DNA from 3 places in the Agarivorans sp. DSG3-1 genome. Region 1 is predicted to be linked to each of the others. Evidence: predicted binding sites of a transcription regulator. Region 1 holds the regulator's gene; each other region holds the start of a gene.
What was found. Region 1 encodes MetJ, which represses methionine synthesis genes. Its sites were predicted from a motif close to TAGACGTCTAGACGTCTA; they were not measured.
Positions count from the first base shown of each region.

Region 2: the regulator MetJ is predicted to act here: its motif matches at 1,015-1,032, upstream of metK (methionine adenosyltransferase).
Region 3: the regulator MetJ is predicted to act here: its motif matches at 1,151-1,168, upstream of metE (5-methyltetrahydropteroyltriglutamate--homocysteine S-methyltransferase).

Region 1 is NZ_CP177241.1:1,670,805-1,673,082, forward strand. Features, by position in the region: gene ACLD71_RS07870 (hypothetical protein) at 351-719, opposite strand; gene metJ (met regulon transcriptional regulator MetJ) at 948-1,247, opposite strand; gene metB (cystathionine gamma-synthase) at 1,401-2,278, shown strand, end outside.
Region 2 is NZ_CP177241.1:2,037,646-2,039,923, forward strand. Features, by position in the region: gene metK (methionine adenosyltransferase) at 1-976, opposite strand, end outside; gene ACLD71_RS09650 (hypothetical protein) at 1,395-1,940, opposite strand.
Region 3 is NZ_CP177241.1:166,000-168,277, forward strand. Features, by position in the region: gene metE (5-methyltetrahydropteroyltriglutamate--homocysteine S-methyltransferase) at 1-1,136, opposite strand, end outside; gene ACLD71_RS00815 (LysR substrate-binding domain-containing protein) at 1,408-2,278, shown strand, end outside.

The DNA of each region.
Region 1 (2,278 bases):
CTTCATAAATGATGATGTATTTGTTATTTAGAAATAGACATGCTTATTGTGCGGAGTATTTTCCCACCATTATCGCCGAGTGGCGCAGGCGCGCTTTAAACTGAGGTGAAAGCACAGATGTAAACAAAGCATCGCTTTGTGTGCTTGAACACAGGAGGCAGGTAATGCGGGGCAACCTTTCTTTTACTTCGTTTTCTTTGGTTGTTCAAAGAAAATGGTGTCGCCGTTAGGCGAAACGGGTGCGTTTAGCTAACAGATGAGAAATAAAGCAAATGGAGTCAAGCTTAGCCTTAAGTAAGACAAAACAACAAAAGCCGCTTAATCAGCGGCTTCGTTTTATCAATTAGTACTTAGTTGTTGGCTTCTTCTCTCTGCTCTAAAGAGCGAGTTTTACCCAAAGTCCATGTGTCATAATCTCGCAGCAAATAGAGTGCTAAGCATGCGGCTAGCATTGGCCAAGCAGCAAAGAACAATAAGTTATTAAATGGGTCTAGATACTTAGCAAATGAAGAAAATGTTGAACCAGCATGTAGTACCAACACTGCAAGGTAGGTGATGTTTTTCCATAAACCTAAGGTAAAGGCTGCGATAAAGGCCAGTTGTGCAAGCCCCATCGCAATAAGTGTATTGGTGGTTAAATTTAATCCGTAAAAGCCAGAGAACACTTTTATTGCATGCTCTGGTACAAGTACTTTATCTAAGGCCCATATTGTAAACACGAGGGCAATGCTTAGCCTTAAACATAAAAGACCAAGTGATAGCTTTGAGGCTAACTGAGGTGGGTACGACGTTTTCATCCTTTTACCTATTTAAAGTTAAGAGCCTGTTTACAGACCGGTAAGCCCCCAAATTGATTACAGTTTATGTGTAATAGTTGGTGAAAATAATTTGTTGTGCGCTGGGTTTAGGCAATAAAAAAGCCGCTCGGTGAGCGGCTTTGTAAAATCTTAATCTTCTTTATTGAGTTCTGCTTGGGCGGCTTTTTCTAAGGCCGGGTCGGGCTTGTCTTTTTGCAAGTCGGCATCGTCGGGGAGCGGCTGGCCTGTGTAGGCATGAAGGAAAGCCTCACAAAGCAGTTCGCTATTGGTGGCGTGACGCAGGTTATTAATTTGTCTGCGAGTACGCTCGTCAGTGAGTATCTTTAATACCTTAAGCGGAATTGATACTGTGATTTTTTTAACTTGTTCGCTTTTTTTACCGTGTTCAGCGTAAGGGCTGATCCACTCACCGTTCCATTCTGTCGACATACTACAATACACACCAAACCAAAGAGACCCTATTGTAACGGGGGAAATGCGACTTAGCAATCCAACAGCAAAGACATTTAGACGTCTAGAAGTGTTGACGTCTTTTTTGCTGGTGGTAAAGTGGCAGGATGAATTGAGGGAGTAGATCAGCAAATGTCTTTAAAAGATCTTCAAGCTGCCACTATAGCAGTGCGCAGCGGTATAGAAAGTGATAGCCAACACGGCGCAGTAGTGCCGCCTATTTATTTGTCTAGCAATTATAGCTTTGCTGATTTTAATCAGAAGCGTCAGTTTGATTACAGTCGCTCTGGTAATCCAACCCGTCATATTTTGGCTGAGGCGATTGCCGATTTAGAACATGGTGCTGGTGCGGTGATTACTAACACCGGTATGTCGGCGGTTAACCTTGTTACAGCCTTGCTTGAGCCGGGCGATTTATTGGTTGCGCCGCATGATTGTTACGGTGGTAGCTACCGTTTATTCGACAGCCTAGCTAAGAAAAATGCCTTTGAAGTGGCTTTTGTTGATCAAAACGATTACGCAGCGTTGACGCAGTTATTGGCTAAGAAGCCCAAATTAGTGTGGTTAGAGACCCCAAGTAACCCTTTGCTTCGAATTGTAGACATTAAAACTATTGCCGAACAAGCACATGCTGCTGGTGCATTGGTGGTGGTAGACAACACCTTTTTATCACCCGCTTTGCAAACGCCAATTTTGTTAGGTGCCGACATTGTGGTGCACTCGGCCACTAAATACATTAACGGCCACTCGGACGTGGTTGCCGGTATGGTGGTTGCGGCCAACGAAGAACTGGCCGAGCAATTGGCTTGGTGGGCTAACTGTTTAGGGTTAACGGGTTCGGCTTTTGATTCCTACCTTACTTTGCGTGGTTTGCGCACACTAAAAGCTAGAATGAATGTGCATCAAGAAAATGCTCAAGCCATTGTGGCTTGTTTGCAGCAGCAAGGCGTTGTGGGCAACATCTATTATCCTGGATTACCAGAGCACCCAGGGCATGCGCTGGCGCAAAG
Region 2 (2,278 bases), 370 kb from region 1:
ATTTGTCGTCGCCAATTTTGCCTGTACCAAAGGTTTCAATGCTAATTGAGGTAGGCTCTGCAACACCAATGGCGTAAGACACTTGAATTTCACAGCGGTCTGCTAAACCTGCAGCCACAATGTTCTTAGCTACGTAACGACCAGCATAAGCTGCACTACGGTCTACTTTTGAAGGATCTTTACCAGAGAATGCACCGCCGCCATGACGCGCCATGCCGCCGTAGGTATCTACAATAATTTTACGACCGGTTAAACCACAGTCACCCATTGGGCCACCAATTACAAAACGACCAGTTGGGTTTATATGGTATTGAGTATTTTCATTTAACCATTGCGCTGGCAATACTGGCTTAATGATCTCTTCCATTACTGCTTCACGTAAATCGGCAGTAGAAATGCTGTCACAATGCTGAGTAGATAACACGACCGCGTCAACGCCTGTGATGATGCCGTTTTCGTAAGCAAAGGTGACTTGCGATTTTGCATCTGGGCGTAACCAATCTAAGGTGCCATTTTTACGTACTTCTGCTTGGCGCTTAACCAACAGATGCGAGTAAGTGATAGGGGCAGGCATCAATACGTCGGTTTCATTGGTGGCATAACCAAACATTAAACCTTGGTCGCCAGCGCCTTGTTCTTCTGGGCGAGAGCGGTCAACACCTTGGTTAATGTCTGGGCTTTGCTTGCCCACAACGTTGAGTACCGCACAAGAATCGGCATCAAAGCCCATGTCTGAGTGGGTGTAACCTATGTCGCGCACGGTTGAGCGAGTAATCTCTTCAATATCAACCCAAGCTGAGGTGTTAATTTCACCACCTACCATTACCATGCCGGTTTTTACGTAAGTTTCACAGGCTACACGTGCCTTAGGGTCTTGCTCTAAGATTGCGTCTAATACTGCGTCAGAGATTTGATCTGCAATTTTATCTGGATGCCCTTCAGACACTGATTCTGAAGTAAATAAATGAGTAGCCATGTTTATATCTCGTAAATGATTATATACGTATGGATGTTTTACCATCTGGACGTCTATTCTAAGTGAGGGTTTACAGATTTGCTAGCGCTTATTAATGAAAAAAATTCACCTTAGTGGATTAGTTTTGTTGTATTGGTTTGTTTTGCTTAGTGCTGGATAGTGCTGGATAGTGCTGACAGGATGCTTGGCAGGCGTTTATTCAATGCTCATTCACCATTCTATCTTAAGAAATAAGGGGGCTAACTGGTGGCCTTAAATATGTTCAATTCGGGCTGGTGATATATCTTAAAGGGGAATGGTAGTGCTTCTTTATGGCTTATTAAGAACCTAACAAAATGGATATTGTCGCTAGTGTATAAAGATAACTTAGCCGCCTCGGGGGCGGCTAAGTGTTTCCAGCTTTAATTAAGCGGCTTTATTAAGGCTTGCTGAGTTCATGCTTAATCCAGTTGCTCATGTTTTGGCGAGTTTCTAGTCCGGTTTTTCGCGCAATTTCTTTATCGCCACGTACCACTAATAATATTGGTAGGGTAGAAACTTGATATTTGCTACGCGCAGATTTGTCCTTACTTAGATTGATGAGCTCAATTTTCTTTTCGTTCTGCTGGTTATAAATCATCACCAAATCAGCTTGGATCTTACTTTCGTCATTACGGTCATGCACAAAAGACACTAAACGTAAGGGGGGGCGAGGGCTACGCACTAAATCTAGGCATTGGCCATTATCACCGTATTCTTTACATGACCAAATGAATTCATAGTACTCAAGACGTTGTGAGTAGAAGTATTGGCCAGCATCAAATTTTTTGAGGCTAGGTATTTGTTTAGTGCTTACACCATACTTATCGGTGAAGCTTTCTATAACCCGACTATTAGGGCGGAAAGTGGTGGTTTCGGTATTGACTGAAGCTAAAACTTGGCTAGGTAACATAGCCATTATTAACAGTACAACTAGGCGGCGCATAAAAAATTTCCCTCTATAAATACAAAGCCACTATTAATATCTCTGGCATAGTAGATCACTCTAAGCCGTAAGCCCACAGTAATTTACTGTGATAGCGCTCTCATTTTTAAATAAACCAAATATTTAAGTGAATAGTTGCTGGTTGAGGTGATTGTATAGGTTAAATCAATACTTTAGAGGCAAAGCTTTATCTTGCTTAATAAGGGATTATCCGTTTATACAACTCTACTCAACCGCCTAGGGTTGGTTTTTATGAAATAGCACTGCATCTATTGGTTATGCAAGTTTGCGGGTTGAGTTCTTGTTGCTTGATGAAGTTAGCGAGTAGGCCACTCAGA
Region 3 (2,278 bases), 1.5 Mb from region 1:
GCACTGTATTGACGCGATAAACGTAAGGTATCAGCGTCACCATTTAAGGCTTCATCCAATATTTGTAGCTCTGTTAGTTTTTGCTCTGCAAAGGCTAAGCGGAATTTTGCATCGCCTAAATCTGTTTCACTTTCTAAATCAAGCGGGCTGTGCAGTAACGAACATGATGAAGCAAACCACAAACGTTCACCTAAGCGCACTTTCAATGAACTATATTGCTCGATAAGCTGCGGTAAGTTAGCGCGCCATACATTGCGACCATTAACTACGCCAGCCGACAGCACCCAATGCTCTGGCAGCCAAGTGAGCACTTGCTCCAATTGCTCTGGTGCAGCACTTAAATCTAGGTGTAAACCGTCTACGGCCAACTGTTTAATTACTTCAGCGTTATAAAGCACATCGGCAAAGTAGCTGGTAAGAAGTAACTTACTAGAGCTTATGCGCGTGCTGTAGGCGTCTAGCAAGGCTGCTTGCCACTGCGGCTCTAGCTCCAAACCAAGCACTGGCTCATCAACTTGCACCCACTCAATGCCTAAATCAGCGATTTTTTGGAAAATCTCGCGATAAACGGTAAGCAATTGTGGAAGCAAAGAGATACGTTGAAAACCATCTTCTGCAGCATCATCATTTTTACCTAGGTATAAATACGATACAGGGCCAAGAATAACGGGTTTAACTTCGTGCCCTAAGGCTAGTGCTTCTTTAATTTCATCAAACAATTGTTGCCACTGTAAGCTAAATTCGGTCTTTTCAGAAAACTCAGGAACAATGTAGTGGTAGTTAGTGTTAAACCATTTACTCATGTCAGACGCAGCATGGTTACAACCACAACCTTGCTGGCCACGAGCCACTGCAAATGTGCTGTCTAAGGTAATTTCATCTGACTGGTGACGCTTCGGCACATTGCCTAATAGCAGTGAAGTATTCAGCACTTGGTCGTACCAAGCAAAGTCACCTACTGTTACCCAAGCCTGACCACTGTCTTGCTGGGCTTGCCAATTTTGTTGGCGAATTGTTTTGCCTACTTCAAGTAGTTGCTGCTGCGATGACTCACCGCGCCAGTAACTTTCTAAGGCAAACTTTAGCTCTCGATGCTTACCAATTCGCGGATAACCCAATACGTGTGTAATGCTCATTTCAATAATCCTTTTAGCCGTCTAGATGTATATAAATCCATAGTGACTAGTCGAACCAAGCAATACAATTGAAAAGCTATCAAGTGAAATTGAAGTTTATTCAACACCATCAATCTCATACCCAAATTAGCAAGGCTTGAAAGCCAACAACTTATTTGCAAAATTGAATATTATTCATGATTGCCTAAGTAACTAAGCCTCACGCTATACAAGCTGAGTAGCCATGCTTAAGCTAGCAACTTAGTGTTAAGAAATGGAGGGCAAGGCACACATGTTAGAGTTAAAACACTTACGCAGTATTAAAGCTATTGCCAATAGCTCTTCACTAAAAGCAGCGGCCGCTAAGCTGTTTATTACTGATTCTGCGTTATCTCATCAGCTAAAAGATATTGAGCAGCGCATTGGAGCCAGCTTAGTCGTAAGAAAACAGCAACCTTTGGCGCTTACCGAGCAAGGCTGCCAATTGTTATCCCTTGCCACACAAGTATTGCCGCTAATAGAAAAAGCGGAGCAAACACTCTTACACTCTCATCAGCAACAGAGTCGATTGAACATTAGTGTAGATTGTCACGCTTGCTTTCAGTGGTTACTGCCTAGCTTGCAGCAATTTCAACAAACCTGGCCGCAGGTTAGCAGTAGCTTCTGCCAAGATAAGGACTACAACGGATTGCCGCTGTTGCAAAGTGGTGAAGCAGATTTACTCCTCACCTCCAATGTGAAAGTAGATCAGCAGATTCATTATCAGGCCTTATTTGAATATGAAATGGTATTAATTTGCCCTCCGCAGCATCGTTTAAGTCAGCGCCAAAGCATTCAAGCTGCAGACTTAGCCGGTGAAACGGTCATTAGCTACCCAGTGGCGCTGCAACGATTAGACCTACACCAACACATACTCGCGCCCGCCAACATTGAACCTAGGCAATGGAAACATGCCGACAACCCCGCCATGCTGTTACAAATGGTTGCAGCAGGAATGGGAGTGGCAGCCATGCCTTATTGGGCTGTGGAGCATTATGCGGCCCAGCAATTCATTAGCCTACGATCGTTTAAACAAGCACTATGGCGACCTATGTACGCTGCTTACTCAACTAACCTGCGAACCAGCACTCCCTTACAAGCGTTTATTTCTCTCATTCTAGAGC